2 regions of the Paenibacillus sp. MAH-35 genome follow, and region 1 is predicted to be linked to the other one. Evidence: riboswitches for the same ligand, from Rfam matches in the RefSeq annotation. Region 1 holds a riboswitch; the other holds the start of a gene.
What was found. A riboswitch is a leader RNA that binds a small molecule or an ion and turns the genes downstream of it on or off. The one in region 1 is predicted to bind cyclic di-AMP.

Region 1 (3,414 bases):
AAACAGAGCGATGCCGAAAAAACGGTAAATCGCTTCCTCGGAAATCGCCGCCGTCCAGGCCATAAGCGGAAAGATCCCCGGAAGCAGCATGTTAAGCGGCGATCCGGACGGGTCGTTCACCGCCCACATATCGAACCGGTGTTCAGCGGTGAAAAACAGCAGCGACTGCACTCCTAGCAAACCGAAGGCGAGCAGGTAGCCCCGTTTCATGCTGGACAGCGTATGAGCCCCGAAGCCCGGCTCTCTCCATCGCGGCCACAGCCGTCTTCCTTGTTCCCGCCACAGCGGATCGCCGGCGGCGAACGAGAAGTAACAGATGATCGCCATGATCGTCACGACGACCGTCATCAGAATCATGGTGACGACGGCGGCTTCAGTTGAGAAGAAGGGGTCCATGCCTTCGGCTTCGAGTGTTTTGAAGGCGGGAATCATATTGATATTGTTGATCCAGTACAACACCAGAAAGGTGGCCGTTAAGCCGATCCCCCGGACGAACGAGATCTGTTTCCGGTAAGCGATCGCAATGGCGATGGCGGCCAGCCCCATGACCGATGACAGGATCAAATTCCACTGCGTCATCGCCGAGGCCGCCTGGTCCTGCCGTTTGACCCAGTCGAGATGGCTTTGCGGAATCCGGAACTCGTTATAATAGGCGGTTGCCTGCCCGCCCCGGACCTCCACTACCTTCAGCAGCTTGGCGCCGCCGATCGTACCTGCGCGATGCTCGAATACGAACCGGTGGGGCGTAGCGGCGTTCGGCCGGAGCGAGCTGTAGTCAGAGAGGGAGAGTCCGTCCTTCCGCAGCACCTCTTCGGCAATCCGGCGGCCTACCTCGACCGACGGGGCGTTCTCCCGGCTGCTCTTCCTCCACCCGATGACGGCGCCGCTTGTCATATGTACATCGACGACATATTCGGCTCCGCGCCCGTCCGTCAGATCGACGCGATAATAATCGATCGGAGCCCGTTCCTGAAACCGGGATTTGTAATCCGCGACCCGCTTCTCCTTCTGGATATAGCCGCTCAGCAGCTTGTCGGACTGGTAGACGACGAACGTGCTGGAAGCCGGATAACCGGTCAACTCTGCGATATGCGCCTTTGCGGCGTCCGCTGCCGCTTGCTTGGATACGGTCGGCATCGTCTCGGTTAAGATGTCGGGCTCTTTGTTTCCCGTAAAAAAAGACCACCAGTTGGTGATGACGAATAAGAGGATGCCGATAACAGCAAAAGTTCCCAGCATGGATGAAAACGGGCGTTTCATGGATCCCTCCCGAACTTTTTTTCTAACGTAACATACTTTTTTTCGAAATGCCACTTAAACGGAAGCAACGGAGGTAGGGACAATGAAAAGAGGCAGGCACGCTTGTTATTCGGCCGGAAGCCGCCGATTCCTCCATGTTTTTAAGCGAATGCCGGCTTTGTGCAAGCGGGTGCGGCGGGATTATAATCGAGTTCGTCAAGTATTATTCGCTTCTGCTTCAGAGCCGCTACTGCCAGCGCACCATTACGCGAAGACCGGACTCTAATCTGAAAAGCGGAATAAGAAACTCTACAACACGAGCCGTTTAAGGTGCGCGCATCGCAGCGGACTCTCATATCAAGCCGAATTTCTTAATGAAAACGGGGGAACCATTCAAGTAGGAGCAGTTTTGCGGTGTCCGAGAAAACCGCAAGTTTTGCTCATGGGGTGAATTTCGCAGCACCGTTCCCAGCAGCGGCAAGCGAAAAGGGTGCCTTACAACCCGAATCCGTCAGCTAACCTCGTAGGCTTCAGTTTGGAAACCACACCGGACAAACGGCATTGGGATTCCAATGTCTTTTTTTGTTGTTCCTGCAAACTACGATCCGTCTTGCCGATCGGAGAGGTGACCCTGCTTGAAACCACTTATAGGGTTCAGAAGGCTTACGCCGCCGCAATTTCTTGTTCTGGGCTTCGCACTGATTATTTTTTCGGGCGGGCTGCTGCTGTCTTTGCCCGTGTCCACAACGAACGGGGAAGGTTTGCCTCTGGTGGATGCTCTATTTACAGCGACCTCGGCTACGTGCGTAACCGGGCTGGTTGTCGTTGACACGGGAACGTATTTTACCGTATTTGGTCAAGTAGTCATTATGGCGCTTATTCAGGTCGGGGGACTCGGTTTCATGACGATGTCAACGCTGATCGCGCTCGTCCTGCGCAAGCGGATCTCGCTAAGGGAACGGCTGATTCTGCAGGAAGCAATGAATCAGGTTTCGATGGAAGGGATCGTGCGGCTGATCCGCAAAGTATTGCTGTATTCCTTGACGATTGAGCTTGCAGCCGCTGCACTGTTCGCGATTCGCTGGTCGTTCGACTATAGCGCCGGCCGTGCGGTTTATATGGGAGTGTTCCACGCGGTTTCGATGTTTAATAACGCCGGATTCGATCTTTTCGGCCATTTTCGGAGTCTGATGCCTTATGCGGACGACCCGCTGATTAATATCGTCGCCATGTCGCTTATTATTTTGGGGGGCATCGGCTTTATCGTAATCTCGGATCTGATGGAATACGGAAAGAAACGCAAGCTGTCACTTCACTCCAAAGTCGTGCTTAGCATGACCGGGTTTCTGATCGTATTCGGAGCGATCGTCATCTTTTTATTCGAATATACGAATCCGAAGACGCTTGGGGCTTTGAACGGCACGGGCAAAGTGCTCGCCTCCTTTTTTCAGTCGGTGACGCCACGCACCGCGGGGGCCAATACGCTCGACATCGCAGGACTCCGGCAAGCGACACAATTTTTTATCATTATATTGATGTTTATCGGCGCGTCCCCGGGTTCGACCGGCGGGGGAATCAAGACGACCACCTTTACGACGCTGATCGGCGCCGTCATCGCGATGATCCGGGGCAAGGAAGATATCGTCCTGTTTCGTTACCGGCTGGCCAAAGACCGGATTTACAAAGCGATTACGCTTACGATCCTCGCCTTGTTCCTGGTCGTATTTATGACGATGCTGCTCTCTACGACGGAGGACCATTCCTTCCTAATGATCTTATTCGAAGTGACGTCGGCTTTCGGTACCGTCGGCTTATCGATGGGTCTGACTCCGGAGCTGACGGCTTTCGGTAAAATCATTATTATGATCACGATGTTTGCGGGCCGGCTTGGACCGATTACGCTGGCTTACGCGCTGCAGCCTAAAACGGAGAGAGAACTATATAGACATCCGGAAGGTAAAATTATTATCGGATAGGAGAAGTTTTTACGATGAAAATGAAACAATTTGCAGTGATCGGTCTGGGGAGGTTCGGCTCCAGTCTCGCCCGGGAGCTGACCAACAACGGATTTGAGGTGCTCGGCGTCGACAGGGACGAAGAGGCTGTCAGCGAAATGTCTGAGGTGCTGACCCACGCGATCGTCGCGGACTCGACGGACGAAGAGACGCTGCGTTC
Region 2 (3,414 bases), on a different contig from region 1:
TCTCCGCATCCACCGCCCTCTTGATGGCGACTGTATCGTCCCGTCCTTCGACCACGATAATTTCTTGAATCATGTTCTGTGATTCCTTTCCTTGTACGAACAAAAAGAAGAGGGCTCGCCTCTTCTTTCACATTGTTGTTATATATCAATATACCCAATGATCCCGTTTCGATCAACGGTATTGCGGGTAATTGAATAATATATATAGGGCCGGAAGGCCCCGAAACTGCAGCGGAGCATTAATTATCTACCGGCTTTTCTTTGCCGATAATATAGACTTTGTATCCACGCTTCAGGCCGAAACGCTTGGCATAGTCGGGATTATCGAAGTAAACGTCGATTTTGTTGCCTTTGATAGCGCTGCCCGTATCTTCGGCGCGGCGCAGACCGATCCCTTCGATGTACACCCACCAGCCAATCGGGATGACTTTCGGATCGACCGCAATTGTACGTCCTTCACTTACCTTGGCGCCGGAAGACGTAATGCCGTATTGGGGGTGATCGCTGGTCTTGCCTGTTGAAGCAACATCCACGGAATAAGCGGTTAGCGTAACATTATTCAAAATTTGCTTGTAGCCGAATTTGACGTCGCCTTTCGCTACCTCATCGATATTCGGCGAAGAGGCGGACAAGACGACTACCGGATTTTTGGTTCCAAGCGCAACCACTTTAGTAACGCTTTCCTGTGCAACTTTCGTATCGACGACATTCTCAGCTACGAGCTCGCCGTCTTCGTATACCTTCTCGATCTTCTTCGCAAGTACGCCTTCTACGCCTTCCGATACAACCTGCTCCTTACCCTTGAGCAGATTGGGATCGTCTTGCTTGACCGTCTCGAACGGAATCGTTTCGGTCTGGTCTTCCACAACTTTGTGCACGCGGACAATCTGAATTTGAGAACCTTCCGTTACGGCTTCTTCCGCGGGTGGCGTCAGCTTGTCGAGTTCCCCGATCTCCATGCCGAGATCTTGCAGCGTCTGCTCTACGGTTTTGCCGACCGTGTATAACGTTTCGGTTCTGCCGTCAGCCGTGAGCTGCACCGGGATTGTATGCTGGATATGAAACTTATCGTTATGCTTCAACTCGGTACCAAGCACCGCCGAAACCCGGTCGTGCTCGCTTACCGGAATTTGCTGTTCCTCCAGAAGAGCGGACAATGTAGTTTGTCTCGTTTTTATGTGTTTCTCTTCCCCGTTTACCACTAACCCCACTTTTTTGATAGACGTGCCTTGCATGAGCAGCACGAACATCATTGTCATCACGATTGAAAACAAAGCGCCTACTAAGATCAAACGCAAGTTTCCATGCTTCCATCGCATTGCGAAAGACATGCTGGATGATCGCTTTACATGGGTTTCTCCGTTTTGAATAACGCCCACTTCTTCGGTCCTCCTTCATCAGCCTCGCCGTCGAGTGTTACGCATGACTAGAATTGACGTGACCTGGTTAAATTTGGATGATTCACGCTATTGCCATCGTGTTGTAAGGCTTCGGGCTACAATCGTTGACAGATCCGGTATGTTCTGTCCATGCAGGAATATTTTCGAATTGTGCGAAAATAAAAGCCGCGGCGAAGAGGTACTCTTCTCGCGGCGTTGAATCGAATGCTCATCCCATACTTGGGAGCGCATCAATGCCCGACAATCGTGCCTCTCTCTTCACGCTTACGAGGTTAGCTGCCGGGTTCGGACGCGAGAGTCGCCCTAATTGCACAGCGCCGCGAACGGCTTCGTGCAGTATTCACCCCATAGATAACTTGGTTCCCCCGTTTCCCTGTCGGAAACTCAGCGATGGGTAAGTCGATGGCGGTATGCGGTTAGAATCATTATGATCGTTATATTAAAGCCTTATGAAAAACCTGTAAAGAGGAAATAAATCCGATTTTCATGCGAAAAGGGGAAAAATCACCGAGAATTCACTTTTTTTATGCAACAAATCGTTGTTTTTCTTCGTCTAATTCTTTTATGCCGCTTTCTTCGTGTGCCAAACGCGAAAAGAAAGCGCTTTAACGTGATTTGCTCGAACAAAAATGTTATGATGTCCACAGGTAAAAGCTTACATGTGGAGGAACATTATGAAACCGTTTTTGCATATTCAGGGGATGTCCGGCGGCTACATCTGGAACCGGCCGGTCGTCCACGAACTCTCGTTTTCGATCGATTCCGGAGAGATGGTCGGGCTGATCGGATTAAACGGCGCAGGCAAAAGCACGACGATCAAACATATCCTCGGGCTGCTCGTCCCTCAGCAAGGAGAAGTTCGGGTGAACGGGCTCCGCGTGTCGGACAACGCCGAGAAGTACCGCGCCTCCTTTGCCTATGTGCCCGAAGCCCCCGAACTGTACGAGGAACTGACGATCCGCGAACATTTACGAATGACGGCTATGGCTTACGGACTCGATGAGACGCAGTTCAAACGCCGCTCGAAAACGCTCGCCGGCCAGTTCGACATGACCGAGAAGCTGGACTCCTTCCCTCAGACCTTGTCGAAGGGCATGCGTCAAAAAGTAATGATCATGAACGCATTTCTTGTCGAACCTCCGCTGTATGTCATCGACGAACCGTTCCTCGGACTCGATCCGCTCGGCATCCGGTCGCTGCTCGATCTGATGGTGGAGCGCAAACGGAACGGCGCCGCCTTCTTGATCAGCTCTCATATTTTGTCGACGCTTGAAACGTATTGCGACCGGTATGTCGTCCTTAACAGAGGGAGAATCGCGTCGAAAGGGACGCTCGACGAGCTGCGCCGGAGCGCCGGGGCTGTCCCCGATACAACGCTCGACGACGTATTTTATACGCTAGTAAAAGGGGGACCGACATGAACCCCGCAGCCGCTTTATGGAAAAACCGGTTGTCGGCCCATCTGAAGATCGTGTCGCGGTATACGGCATATGCCGGGCAAAGTGGATTTTTCCTGTTTCTCCTGATCGCGTTCATCGCCTCCTCCTATTTTTACGGCAAAGCTCTTGGACGCATACCGGAAACGTTCCCGTATGCAATCGTCATCGCTTTATGGCTGACGCCTTTTATCGCAGTTAGCCCGATCCGGACGCTGTTGCGGGAAGCGGATCTGATCTTTCTCCTGCCGATGGAAGCCCGGATGGGACCGTACTTCCGGGGCGCGATGCTGTACAGCTACTTGTCTCAATCGTTCCTTTTGATCGTCGCTTTTTCAGCGAGCATGCCGCTGTACCGGCACGGATACGGGGAGAACGCCCAGCCGTTCCTCGCTCTGCTGTTGTTCGTGCTGGCGCTGAAATTCGCCAACATGCTCGGAGCTTGGATGGAAAGCACCTTCGTACGGACCGGCCACAGAGCCTGCTTCCGGATCTGCAGATTTGCAGCCGATGCGGTCATCTTGTACACCTTGTACCGGTACGAAATCTTAGCCGCTTCCATCGTCCTCCTGGCGGCC

Region 2: linked by a shared signal. The riboswitch ahead of AC3Y2E_RS27280 (resuscitation-promoting factor) and the one ahead of AC3Y2E_RS18660 (TrkH family potassium uptake protein) in region 1 are both predicted to bind cyclic di-AMP.

The regions. Positions count from the first base shown of each region.
Region 1 is NZ_JBYUPU010000017.1:14,785-18,198, forward strand. It holds gene AC3Y2E_RS18655 (CPBP family intramembrane glutamic endopeptidase) at 1-1,260, opposite strand, end outside; cyclic di-AMP (ydaO/yuaA leader) riboswitch at 1,590-1,784, shown strand; gene AC3Y2E_RS18660 (TrkH family potassium uptake protein) at 1,875-3,215, shown strand; gene AC3Y2E_RS18665 (potassium channel family protein) at 3,230-3,414, shown strand, end outside.
Region 2 is NZ_JBYUPU010000037.1:55,198-58,611, forward strand. It holds gene rnmV (ribonuclease M5) at 1-73, opposite strand, end outside; gene AC3Y2E_RS27280 (resuscitation-promoting factor) at 240-1,298, opposite strand; cyclic di-AMP (ydaO/yuaA leader) riboswitch at 1,648-1,800, opposite strand; gene AC3Y2E_RS27285 (ABC transporter ATP-binding protein) at 2,075-2,821, shown strand; gene AC3Y2E_RS27290 (ABC transporter permease) at 2,818-3,414, shown strand, end outside.